Linked DNA regions of Phenylobacterium montanum. The main gene of each other region encodes a partner of the protein of the gene in region 2 in a complex. Links are inferred from orthologs where the notes say so. Each region holds a gene or a part of one and is shown on either strand. Other genes may lie near its edges.

The links. Proteins that work in one complex are often made in the same cells at the same time.
Region 1: the proteins of pnp (region 2) and KCG34_RS24480 are in contact, whole or in part, in a cryo-EM structure (PDB 9QH0), measured with the Escherichia coli proteins. The link is inferred for Phenylobacterium montanum from one-to-one orthologs.

Annotation. Positions count from the first base shown.
Region 1 is NZ_CP073078.1:5,341,962-5,347,386, reverse strand. The notes cover bases 1-3,108. They hold KCG34_RS24480 (Rne/Rng family ribonuclease), read left to right. Parts: upstream 1-338; coding sequence 339-2,879; downstream 2,880-3,108. Other genes in these bases: KCG34_RS24475 (M48 family metalloprotease), read left to right, coding at 2,956-3,108. Also shown: more of KCG34_RS24475, read left to right, coding at 3,109-4,380; KCG34_RS24470 (DsbA family protein), read left to right, coding at 4,437-5,150; mgtA (magnesium-translocating P-type ATPase), read left to right, coding at 5,236-5,425. UniProt on the Escherichia coli protein: Endoribonuclease that plays a central role in RNA processing and decay. Required for the maturation of 5S and 16S rRNAs and the majority of tRNAs. Also involved in the degradation of most mRNAs.
Region 2 is NZ_CP073078.1:3,840,452-3,848,022, forward strand. The notes cover bases 2,401-5,336. They hold pnp (polyribonucleotide nucleotidyltransferase), read left to right. Parts: upstream 2,401-2,762; coding sequence 2,763-4,910; downstream 4,911-5,336. Other genes in these bases: rpsO (30S ribosomal protein S15), read left to right, coding at 2,401-2,437; KCG34_RS17430 (BON domain-containing protein), read right to left, coding at 4,973-5,336. In the rest of the region: KCG34_RS17405 (hypothetical protein), read right to left, coding at 1-564; 30S ribosome-binding factor RbfA, read left to right, coding at 749-1,216; tRNA pseudouridine(55) synthase TruB, read left to right, coding at 1,206-2,153; more of rpsO, read left to right, coding at 2,168-2,400; more of KCG34_RS17430, read right to left, coding at 5,337-5,800; KCG34_RS17435 (CsbD family protein), read right to left, coding at 5,958-6,230; KCG34_RS17440 (OsmC family protein), read left to right, coding at 6,360-6,746; KCG34_RS17445 (bifunctional alpha/beta hydrolase/OsmC family protein), read left to right, coding at 6,757-7,571. UniProt on the Escherichia coli protein: Involved in mRNA degradation. Catalyzes the phosphorolysis of single-stranded polyribonucleotides processively in the 3'- to 5'-direction. Also involved, along with RNase II, in tRNA processing.

The DNA of each region.
Region 1 (5,425 bases), 1.5 Mb from region 2 along the record:
CCAGCTTCGCATCGGCCGCCGCCGTAGCGCCTTCGCGCGCCGCTTTCTTTTTTCTCCCGCTTGTTGCAAACTTGTCTTGCGCTTGGGACGCCCCACATCGGGCGAGATCCGCGCAAGGCCGCATCGGCCGCGCCGTTTTTGGCGGGACCGAGGCGCCGACCCCGCTCCGCGCCACCCGGCGCGTCAAGGATTAAACCTCATGGGCAGCGTCGCTCACGACCGCTCAAAGCTGATGGTTCGACGCGTCTTTTTTGACGCGACGGGCCCGCTTGCGCGCGCCCTCATGCACATCCGGCCCCCGGCGTTCTTCGCCGGCGCGCGCCGTGGAGATTATTTGAATGTCGAAGAGAATGTTGATCGACGCCGTCCATGCCGAGGAAACTCGCGTGGCGGTGGTGGACGGTTCGCGGGTTGAAGATTTCGATTTCGAAAGCCAGGCCAAGAAGCAGCTTCGGGGAAACATCTATCTGGCGAAGGTGACGCGGGTCGAACCGAGCCTGCAGGCCGCCTTCATCGAATATGGTGGCAACCGCCACGGCTTCCTCGCCTTCAACGAGATCCATCCGGACTACTACCAGATCCCCCTGGCCGACCGCGAAGCGCTGATGCGCGAAGAGGCCGAGGCGGACGACGAGCCGCCGCCGCGCTCGCACAACGGTGACGAGGACCATGGCGAGGACGATGACGACGACGACGTGATGAGCGACGAGCTCGCGCGCCGCAATCGCCGCCTGATGCGCCGCTACAAGATCCAGGAAGTGATCAAGCGCCGCCAGATCATGCTGGTGCAGGTGGTCAAGGAAGAGCGCGGCAACAAGGGCGCGGCGCTGACCACCTATCTGTCGCTGGCCGGCCGCTACGGCGTTCTGATGCCCAACACCGCCCGCGGCGGCGGCATCAGCCGCAAGATCACCACCGCCACAGACCGCAAGCGGCTGAAGAGCGTGGTGCAGAGCCTGGACGTGCCGCAGGGCATGGGCCTGATCGTGCGCACCGCCGGGGCCAAGCGCACCAAGGCCGAGCTGAAGCGCGACTACGAATACCTGATGCGCCTGTGGGAGAATATCCGCGAGCGCACCCTGCACTCGATCGCCCCGGCCCTGATCTACGAGGAAGAAGACCTCGTGAAGCGGGCCATCCGCGACATGTTCGACAAGGACCTGGAGGGGATCTGGGTCGAGGGCGAGGAAGGCTACCGCGAGGCGCGCGACTTCATGCGCATGATCATGCCCTCGCAGGCCAAGAAGATCATCGCCTATCGCGATCCGACTCCGCTGTTCGTCCAGGCCAAGATCGAGGACCACCTGGCCCAGATCTACACCCCGGTGGTGCCGCTGAAGTCCGGCGGCTATCTGGTGATCAACCAGACAGAAGCCCTGGTGGCGATCGACGTCAACTCGGGCCGCTCGACCCGCGAGCGCAACATCGAGGCCACGGCGCTGAAGACCAATGTCGAGGCGGCCGAGGAAGCCGCCCGGCAACTGCGCCTGCGCGACCTGGCCGGCCTGATCGTGATCGACTTCATCGACATGGATGAGGCCAAGAACAACCGCACCGTCGAGAAGGTGCTGAAGGACGCGCTGAAGGACGACCGGGCGCGGGTGCAGATGGGCAAGATCTCCGGCTTCGGCCTGATGGAGATCAGCCGCCAGCGCCGCCGCACCGGCATCCTGGAAGGCACCACCCACGTCTGCGAACACTGCGCCGGGGTCGGCCGCATCCGCTCGACCGAGTCCAGCGCCCTGGCCGCCCTGCGCGCGGTGGAGCTGGAGGCGGTGCGCGGCGGGGCTGGCGCCGTCACCCTGCGCACCTCGCGCGCGGTCGGGCTCTACATCCTCAATGAGAAGCGCGCCTTCCTCGAGCGCCTGCGCCAGACCAAAGGCCTGAATGTGACCGTGGTGGTCGAGGACAACCTGGCCCACGCCGAGCACGCCATCGAGCGCACCGAGAGCCGCGAGTTCGAGGCGCCCGAGGCGCCCTCGCGCCGCCCGGCCTTCTCGCCCGAGCCCACTGAGGCCGAGGCGGACGACTTCATCGTCGAGGAAGACGAGGACGAGGAAGAGGAAGAGGACGAAGAGGTCGAGGCCGACGGCGAGCGCGAAGAACGTCGCCCGGTCCGCGCCGAGGCCGAGGGCGAAGGCGGTTCGCGCGGCCGCAGCCGCCGCCGCCGCCGCCGTGGCGGACGCCGCGACGAGACGGATCGCCCGGCTCGTGCGGCCGAGGCTGTCGAGGAAGAGGCCGTAGGCGAAGCGGACGACGAGGGTGATGGCGAAGGCCGCGGGCGCGGCCGCCGTCGCCGCGGACGGCGCGGCGGGCGGCGCATGCGCGAAGAGGTGCGGCGCGACGATCCCTACGCCTGGTCGCGCCCGCGCGTGCCCGACGGCGATCCCTACATCTGGATGGATCCCGGCCAGCCGCCGGCCCCGCGTCCGGCTCCCGTCGCCGAAGCGCCCGCTCGCGCCCCTGCCCCGGCGCCCGAGCCGGTCGTCGCTGCTGTGGCGGCCCAGCCGGTGATCGAAGCGCCGCCGGAGGACATCTGGGTCGAGCTGCCTGCCCCCGAAGAGGCGCCGGCCAAGAAGCCCAAGGCCCGCCGCTCGCGCGCCAAGAAGGCGGCCGAGCCGGTCGCCGAGGTCGCGGCCAGCCTGGACGGCCCCGGCGAGATTCCGGTGCTGGAGGCCGCCGCACCGCACGTCGAGCCGGAGGCGATCGAACCGGTTCCGGTGCAGCCGGCCGTCGCGATCGAGCCCGAGCCGGTCCCTGAGCCCGTCGTCGTGACCCCGGCGCCGGCGCCCGAACCGGTGCTGGCGGCCGTGGCGGACGCGGCGGAGATCTCGAGCCCGCCGGCCAAGCCCAAGCGGGGCTGGTGGCGTCGAGGTTGAGCCCCGGCGCGTTAGCTGGCATGAGATCAGGACGGAGCATGGCGCGGGGGCGCATCGGAGTTTCGGAGCCTCTGGCATGAAGAGCCGCGCCCCTCGTCTCCCCCGCCGCCGGCGTTCGCCCATCGGCGCGGCGGCCAGCGTCCTGGCGCTGGCCGCGGGCCTGGCGGCTCCGGTCGCGCCGGCCTTCGCCCAGGACGGTCCCCTGTCCCTGATCCGCGACACCGAGATCGAGGCGATCCTGCACCAGGACGCCGATCCCCTGTTCGTGGCCGCGGGCCTGGACCCCAAGGTGGTGCAGATCCACATCGTCGGCGACAAGGACCTGAACGCCTTCGTCGCCGGCGGCCAGAACATGTTCATAAACACCGGCCTGATCGTGCGGGCCAAGAACCCCAACGAGCTGATCGGAGTCATGGCGCACGAGACCGGCCACATGGCCGGCGGGCACCTGGCCAATTCCGACATCGCCGGCAAGCAGGCCCTGGCCACCTTCCTTTTGACCATGGGCCTGGCCGTGGCCGCGGCGGCGGGCGGCGCGCCGGATGCGGCGGGCGCGCTGATCTACAGCTCGGACTATTTCGCCACCCTGACCATCCTCAGCTACACCCGCGAGCAGGAGGCCCGGGCCGACCAGGCGGCGATCACCTATCTGGAGAGGGCCGGGGAATCCCCCAAGGGCCTCGTCGATTTCTTCGACAACTTCCGCTACGAGGAAGTGTTTTCGGGCGCCAAGCGCTACCCCTTCTTCCAGAGCCACCCGATCAGCTCGGAGCGTATCGAGGCCCTGCGCGTGCGCGCCCAGCAGCAGGCGCACTATGGCGTGACCGACGCGCCTGAGGCCCTGGCCCAGCACGCCATCATGGTCGCCAAGCTGAAGGCCTTCACCAACCTGCCGCAGCAGACCTTCATCGACTATCCTGAGAGCGACACCAGCTATCCCGCCCGCTACGCCCGCGCGATCGCCTATTATCGCGACCTGCAGACCGACAAGGCGGTCAAGCTGACCGACGCGCTGCTGGCCGAGCAGCCGGAGAACCCCTACCTGTGGGAGCTGAAGGGCCAGACCCTGTTCGAGGCCGGCCGGGCCAAGCAGGCCGAGCCCGCCCACCGCAAGTCGGTGGAGCTGAAGCCCGACGCGCCGCTGCTGCACATGAACCTGGGCCAAACGCTCCTGGCCGAGGACGATCCCAAGAAGCTGGACGAGGCGATCGGCGAGATCCGCAAGTCGCTGTTCGTCGAATCCGACAACCCCTTTGGCTGGCTCCTCTTGTCCCAGGCCTATGACCGCAAGGGCGAGCCCGGCATGGCGCGGCTGGCGGCGGCGGAGGAGGAGTTCTCCCTGGGCCAGGCCTCCGAGGCCAAGGGCTTCGCCATGCGCGCGCGCATGCAGCTGCCCAAGAACAGCCCCGAATGGCGCCGGGCCACCGACATCGTGCTGGTGTCCAAGCCCAGCAAGGCCGACCTGCAGGCCCTGGCCCGCGAAGGCGGCGTCGGCGGGTAGCTTTTAGATTCTGACATCGAGGCCGGGCCACACCGGCCGCCCGGAGACCGATTTACATGAAATTCCTGCGCCTTCCGCTCGCCGTCGCCGTCTTTGCGGCCGCGCTCAGCGGCTGCAGCCGCGCCGACGACGCCTTCGACGCCAAGGTCCACGCCTATCTTCTGGCCCACCCCGAGGTGATCCAGGAGGCGATGCAGAAGCTGCAGGAGAAGCAGGAGGCCCAGGCCGTGGCCAAGGCCAAGGTGGCCATCGCCGCGAACCGCAAGGCCATCGAGCAGGACCCGCGCGACTTCGTCGCCAATCCGAACGGCAAGGTCACCCTGACCGAGTTCTACGACTATCGCTGCCCGCACTGCGTCAACATCGCGCCGGGCGTACTGAACCTGATCAAGGCCAACCCGGACCTGCGGGTCGTGTTCAAAGAGTTCCCGATCTTCGGCGCGGCCTCCGAGCGCGCCGCGGCCGGGGCCGTGCTGGTCAAGCAGTCGGGCGGCGACTATCTGGGCGTCTATCACGACTTCATGACCACCCGCCCGCTGGACGAGGCGGCCGTCGACCGGATCCTGAAGGCCCACGGGACCGACCCGGCCCGCCTGGACGACGCCCTGGTCCGCGCCGCCGCCGACCGCCAGCTGGCCGACGTGCGCAACCTGGCCATCTCGCTCGACATCGACGGCACCCCGGCCTTCATCATCGGCGACACGCTGATCCCCGGCGAGGACCTGGACGCGGTCAAGGCCGCGATCGCCAAGGCGCGGGCGAAGGGGTGAACCCTCGCCTGCAGATTTGACGCGCATCAAACCCGGCGCCGCCGTCGCCGGCTAGGTTGCCCGCACGCGCAGCAGGGGAGAGCTGATGGCCGCCGCGCCGTTCTGGACCCAGACGCCCGAGGCGGCGGCGCAGGCGCTGGGCTGTGGCGTCACGGGCCTGGGCTCGGCCGAGGCCGCCGCGCGGCTGGCCAGGTGGGGTCCCAACAGCGACGCCAGGCGGCGACGCGCCGGGCTGGTCCTGACCATCGCCCGCCGGCTGCTGGACCCCATGTGCC
Region 2 (7,571 bases):
GCTGGAGGTCAGGGCGAAGAAGGCGCTGTCCGACTGCAGCATCATCGCGGTCTTGGGCCAGACCGGCGGGGTGCGGGAGGCGGCCTCGGTGCGAAAGCGGGTCACGTCCGCCCGCTGGCCGGGGGCCAGGCGCTGGTCGTGATAGGCTTCCAGAAGGCCTTCCAGCAGCACCGCCTTCTTCGGCGACAGGCGCGAGACGCGGATCATCACCCCCTGGCCGGGGACGTAGCGGGCCGATTCCCCCGGCGCATTGGGCTTGGCCGGATCGGCCAGCACCGGCACGGTGCGCATGAAGGCCACGACCTCGGGCTTCAGCCCCACGTGGGTGACCAGGTCGATCTGGGCCTTGATCTGCCGCACGGCCTTGTCGGCCGATACGCCCTTGGGCGTGCGGCTGGCGTCCACCGAAAAGCCGTCGTAGCTGAAGGCCAGGCTGGGCTGCGGCTTGGCGGGGCCCAGGTGGAACAGGGGCTGGGGGCTCATCCCCACCGGGGCGTTGGCCAGGGCCGGCGATGCGGCGAGCATCGACACCGCCGCCGTGATCGCCGCTGTCGCTCGACGCATCGAAGCTTTCCCCTGACGACCCCGAGAGCCCATGCCGCCGATTCGCGCGCAACATGCACCCTCCCCGGGCAAAAGGGGAGAGGCGCCGTGGTGCTGGACACCCGCGCGCCCGCGATGTAGTAACCCCGCCCTCCCGATCCCGGGGGCCGAACCAGAAAGACCGCGCCCTTGCGCGGACGCACCCATGTCCCGCCACTCCAGACCCACCTCCTCTCACGGGCGCGGCCAAAGGCCCGCGGCCGGCCCGACCCAGCGCCAGCTGCGCGCGGGCGAACTGATCCGCCACGCCCTGGTCGAGATCCTGCGCGAAGAGGACTTCGCCGACCCCGACCTGGCCGGGGTCTCGGTCACCGTAACCGAGGTGCGCATGTCGCCCGACCTGAAGCACGCCCACTGCTTCGTCGAGCCGCTGGGCGGCGTCCACGCCGACAAGGTGGTCAGCGCCCTGAACCGCTCGGCGAAGTTCCTGCGCGGGCGGCTGGGCCACGGGATCGACATGAAGTTCACCCCCGACCTGCGCTTCCTCCACGACGAGAGCTTCAACGAGGCCGCCCGCATCGACCGCCTGTTCGACGACCCGCGCGTGCGCCGCGACCTCGAGGCCGAGGACGAGGCCGCCGCGGGGGACGGCGAGGACGGTTATGGGGCGTAGGCGCAAGGGCGACGCCGTCCACGGCTGGGTGGTGCTGGACAAGCCCCTGAACCTCGGCTCGACCCAGGCGGTCAGCCGCGTGCGCCGCGCCTTCAACGCCCAGAAGGCCGGCCACGCCGGCACGCTCGACCCCCTGGCCACCGGCGTCCTGCCCATCGCGCTCGGGGAAGCCACCAAGACGGTCCCCTACCTGGTCGAGGCCGACAAGACCTACGCCTTCACCATCGCCTGGGGCGCCACGACCACGACCTTCGACCGCGAGGGCGAGATCACCGCCCGCTCCGACGTGCGGCCCGCGCCCGAGGCCGCCGCCGAGGCGCTGAAGGCCTTCGTCGGCGAGATCGAACAGGTCCCGCCCGCCTATTCCGCCATCAAGATTGACGGCGAGCGCGCCTATGACCTGGCCCGCGAGGGCGTCGAGGTCGAACTGGCCCCGCGCAAGGTGGTGATCCATTCGGCCCGCGTCACCGGCGCGCCGGACGCGGAGCACCTCGACATCGAGATCGACTGCGGCAAGGGCACCTATGTCCGCGCCCTGGCCCGCGACCTGGCCATCGCCGTCGGGGCCTGCGGCCATGTCTCGGCCCTGCGGCGCCTGCGCGTCGGGGCCTTCAGGGCCGAAGATTCCGTCACACTGGAAAAGCTGGAAGATTTGTGCCATACGGGCCGCGCCTCGGAGGTTCTGCTTCCGGTCGAGACCGCACTGGACGACATCCCGGTGATGGCCGTGACCGCCGAAGACGCCTTCAGGCTCTCGCAAGGGCGACCGATCGTTCTGCTTCCCAGACAGGTCGAAACGCTGAAGGCGCGTCTGGCTGACCCCTCGGGGAATGGCTTCGCGTCCCGAACCGTTTTGGCGACGCATGGCGGCAGCGCGGTCTCGATCTGCGAGATGCGGGCCGGGCAACTCAGCCCGACACGCGTCTTCAACCTCTAATTTCGGAGACCCCGATGTCGATCACCGCCGAACGCAAGACCGAACTGATCCACACCCACGCCCGCTCGGACCACGACACCGGTTCGGCCGAAGTGCAGGTCGCGATCCTTTCCGAACGCATCGCCAACCTCACCGAGCACTTCAAGACCCACAAGAAGGACAACCACTCGCGTCGCGGCCTGCTCAAGCTGGTCTCGCAGCGCCGGAGCCTTCTGGATCACCTGAAGTCCAAGGACCAGGGCCGCTACCAGGCCCTGATCGAAACCCTGGGCCTGCGCCGCTAATCTGCGCGCCCTTGACGTCCTCCATGCCGTGCAGAGCTGCGCCGTTGCGGCTCAGCATGACGCCAGGGAAGGAATGATTTAAGTCTGCGTCCTTCGGGCCCTGGGCCCGGAGGACGTAAACGTATCTGCCCGCCGCTCTCCTTCGACAGGCAAGGAGGTGGCGGTTTTCAGGACCTGAGCTGCTCAGGCCCGATGTACGCCGGGGGTTCCAACGCAATCCTCGTCAGCCTGTCGATTTGGATGAGGAATCCGGAACGCCCACGGGCCCCGCCCCCTGTCCGCAGCCTGAGGAAATGGGTCCTCAGGACACGAAAGAAAGACGACAATGTTCGACATCAAACGCAAATCCATCGACTGGGCCGGCCGCAAGCTGACCCTGGAGACCGGCCGCATCGCCCGTCAGGCCGACGCCTCTGTCCTGGCCACCTACGGCGAGACCGTGGTCCTGGCCACCGTCGTGGCGGAGAAGGCGCCCAAGCCCGGGCTCGACTTCTTCCCCCTGACCGTCAACTACCAGGAAAAGACCTACGCCGCCGGCAAGATCCCGGGCGGCTTCTTCAAGCGCGAAGGCCGTCCGTCGGAAAAGGAGACCCTGGTCTCCCGCCTGATCGACCGCCCGATCCGCCCCCTGTTCGTCAAGGGCTTCAAGCACGAGACGCAAGTCGTCGCCACCGTCCTGGCGCATGACCTGGAGAACGATCCCGACATCGTCGCCATGGTCGCCGTGTCCGCCGCCCTGACCCTGTCGGGCGTGCCGTTCATGGGCCCGATCGGCGCCGCCCGCGTCGGCTTCATCGACGGCGAATACGTGCTGAACCCCACCCACGACCAGCTGGGTGAAGACAACAAGATGGACCTGGTCGTCGCCGGCACCCACGACGCGGTGATGATGGTCGAGTCCGAGATCCAGGAACTGACCGAAGAGCAGGTGCTGGGCGGCGTCATGTTCGCCCATCGCGGCTTCCAGCCGGTGATCGATGCGATCATCGACCTGGCCGAGCACGCCGCCAAGGAGCCCTGGGACTTCCAGGCCGAGGACTTGAACCCGCTGATCGAAAAGATCACCGGCCTCGTCGGCGAAGACCTGAAGGCCGCCTACAAGCTGAAGCTGAAGCAGGAACGCCACGCCGCCGTCGGCGCCGCCAAGGCCAAGGCCGCCGCGGCCCTGGTCAAGTCCGAGACCAACCCGGACGGCTATGAAGCGCCCAAGTTCGGCTACGCCTTCAAGGAATGCGAAGCCTCGGTTCTGCGCCGCGACGCCCTCCTGACCAAGAAGCGCATCGACGGCCGCGACCTCGACAAGGTCCGCCCGATCGTCTCGGAAGTCGGCGTGCTGCCGCGCGCCCACGGCTCGGCCCTGTTCACCCGCGGCGAGACCCAGGCCCTGGTCGTGGCCACCCTGGGCACCGGCGACGACGAGCAGTTCATCGACGCCCTGGAAGGCACCTACAAGGAAAGCTTCCTGCTGCACTACAACTTCCCGCCCTTCTCGGTGGGCGAGACGGGCCGCATGGGCTCGCCGGGCCGCCGCGAAATCGGCCACGGCAAGCTGGCCTGGCGCGCCGTGCGCCCGATGCTGCCGGCCAAGACCGAGTTCCCCTACACCATCCGCCTGGTGTCGGAGATCATGGAGTCGAACGGCTCCTCGTCCATGGCCAGCGTCTGCGGCTCCTCGCTCGCCCTGATGGACGCGGGCGTGCCCCTGAAGAAGCCGGTCAGCGGCATCGCCATGGGCCTGATCCTCGAGCCGGATGGCTATGTGGTGCTGTCGGACATCCTGGGTGACGAAGACCACCTGGGCGACATGGACTTCAAGGTCGCCGGCACCGAGGACGGCATCACCTCGCTGCAGATGGACATCAAGATCCCCGGCATCACCGAGGAGATCATGCAGAAGGCCCTGGAACAGGCCAAGGCCGGGCGCATCCACATCCTGGGCGAGATGGCCAAGGCCATCTCCGGCGCCCGCGAAGAGATCGGCGAATACGCGCCCAAGATCGAGACCATCTCGATCCCGACCGACAAGATCCGCGACGTGATCGGCACCGGCGGAAAGGTGATCCGCGAGATCGTGGCCACCACCGGCGCCAAGGTCGACGTCAACGACGAGGGCGTGATCAAGGTCTCGGCCAGCGACGGGGCCAAGATCAAGGCCGCCATCGACTGGATCAAGTCGCTGACCTCGGAGCCCGAAGTCGGCGCCATCTATGACGGCAAGGTCGTCAAGGTGGTCGATTTCGGCGCCTTCGTGAACTTCTTCGGCGCCAAGGACGGCCTGGTCCACGTCAGCCAGATCAGCAACGAGCGGGTGGCCAAGCCCTCGGACGTCTTGACCGAAGGCCAGATCGTCAAGGTCAAGCTGATGGGCTTCGACGACCGCGGCAAGACCAAGCTGTCGATGAAGGTGGTCGACCAGGAGACTGGCGAAGACCTGACCAAGAAGGAAAAGGCGGCGGAGCCGGCGGCCGAGTAAGGCTTTCAGCTCCTGCCGGAGTATTGGCGGGCGGTCCAGCGATGGGCCGCCCGCTTTCGTTTTCAGCCCATGCGGCCGTGGTTGCCGGACGCCGCGACGCCGGTCGAGTTCATGGCGGGATCGGCGGCCTTGACCCGCAGATTGTTCTGCACATGCCTCACGCCCGACACGTCCTCGGCGCAGTCCTCGGCCCGCCGTTTGGCGTGGCGATCTTCGACCGTGCCGCTGAGCGTCACCTCGCCGCTCTTGACCTGAACGTCGATGTCCGAGGCGTCGAGGTGGGCGTGATCGGCCAACCGGTCGCTGACGTCCTCGCGGATGCGCTCGTCCGAACGCACATAGTTCTTGGGGCCGCGACCGCGGTGCGGGCCGGTGTGACCGTCCGCCTGGTCGGCCAACATCGGGTTTTCAGCGCCGATCCAGCGGCCCAATCCCCCACGATAGGCATAGGATCCCGTATCGCCGCCCTTCCGCCCGCCGCCGGAGCCATAGCCATAGCCGCCCTGGCGTTCGCCATAGCCCGGGTTCATCTCCACGCCGCGGTTCGGGCCGTATTGGTTCTGGTGGAGCGGCCCGGCCTCGTCTCGCCCGCGCCGGTCGAAACGCCCATATCCGCGATCGAACTCGCCTGAGCGATAACCGCGATCCTCTCGCTCATAGCGATCGCGGTCGAAGCGATCCGCCCCGTAGCCCTGTCCGTAGTCGCCATAGGGATCGCCGCCGCCGGGCGAGAAGGAGCGATCCTCCTGGAGATGGTTATCGCGGCCCTGGAGCCGATCCTGGCTGTAGCCGCGCCCCTCCCTGTCATAGTCGCCTTCGTGGACCGGTGGGTTTCGACCCAGCCGCACGCGCCGATCGTGGTCGTCGGATCCGTACCGTTCGTTGGCCATGGTGAACTGCTCCTGAGGGGATCGCGCGCAATCGAGCGATCTGTTGCCAGTGAGGTCGCCGCCGCAGCTTCCCCGCTACGGCTTGCAGATCACCAACAATCCCCAGGACGCCTGGTTTCACCTTGGCCAATCAAATAGTTAGCGGATACCGCCCGCCTCAGCGCCCACGCATCAAGATGCCGAGAAGGACGCCGGCGCCGAGGGCGATGGCCAGGGCTTTCAGCGGCTGTTCAGCTGTGAAAGACTCCGCATCGGCATAGTATTCCCGTGCCCGGCCCCGCATGGCGCCAAAGCGTGACTGCAGGGAGCCCATCGCCTGGTCCACACGGCCCATCGCCTTCATGTGGCTGGATCCGGTCGCTTCGCCATAGGCTTCCTCTGCGCGGCCAATGCCGTTTCGCGCCCCGCCCAGGATCTGGTCGCTGGTCATGTCCGGTTCTCCTCTGTCGCCTTGTTCGACCAAGGCAACGCGCCGGCGCCCAAGGTGATCCCAAACCGGCCCTGGAGATTGGGCGTGGCCCAGCCTACCTCTGTCGTTCGAAGCCCAGGAGTGAAAGCCATGGCCAGAGCCCACGCCCACGTCGGCGAAACCCGCTACCGCGTCGACCTCAAGGCCGGCCATCACGCCCTGGTCGCCGACGAGCACGCCGACCTCGGCGGCCAGGACGCCGGCCCGGCGCCCTATGAGCTGCTGCTCGCGGCCCTGGGCGCCTGCACCTCGATCACCCTGAAGATGTACGCCGAGCGCAAGTCCTGGCCCCTCGCCGGTGTCGATGTGGCCCTGCTGTTCACTCGCGACGGCGACAGCCAGAAGATCGAGCGCACCCTGACGCTCGAGGGCGATCTGGACGATGCGCAGCGCGCCCGCCTTGCCGACATAGCCGAACGCACCCCGGTGACCCTGACCCTGAAGGCCGGGGTCGCGATCACCACCCGCCTGCGCTGAGGGCCCGGCCATGACCACCCAGGTTTTCGACTTCACCGGCGCCCGCGGGCATCGGCTGTCCGGCCGCCTCGACCTGCCCGACGGCCCGGTCCTGGCCTATGCCCTGTTCGCCCACTGCTTCACCTGCACCAAGAACTCCCTGGCCGCGACCCACGTCTCCCGGGCGCTGAACGGCCGCGGCATCGCCGTGCTGCGCTTCGATTTCTCCGGCCTGGGCCAGAGCGAGGGCGCCTTCGCCGACAGTACGTTCACCGGCGATGTGGCCGACCTGATCGAGGCGGCGCGGGCCATGGTCGCGGCCGATATCGCGCCCCAGCTGCTGATCGGCCACAGCCTGGGCGGGGCGGCGGTGCTGGCGGCGGCGCCGGAGCTGGAGAGCCTGAAGGCGGTGGCGACTATCGGCGCGCCCTTCGACGTCAGCCACGTCACCCACCAGTTCGCCGACGCCCTGCCGGCGATCCTGGCTGAGGGCGAGGCCCAGGTGACGCTCGGCGGGCGCCCCTTCACCGTGCGCCGCGCCTTTGTCGACGACCTCGCCGGCCACCGGCTGGCCGAGCGCATCCACGCCCTGCGCCGCCCGCTCCTGGTGATGCACGCGCCCCTGGACGAGACCGTGGGCGTCGACAACGCGCAGCAGATCTTCCTCGCCGCCCGCCACCCCAAGAGCTACGTTTCGCTGGACAGCGCCGACCATCTTTTGACCCGCTCGGTCGATTCCGAGTACGCCGCCGAGGTGATCGCCGCCTGGGCCTCGCGCTATCTGATCCCCGCGCCAGAGCAGGCTGCGCCCGACGCCGAGGCCGCCCATACCGTGATCGTCGAGGA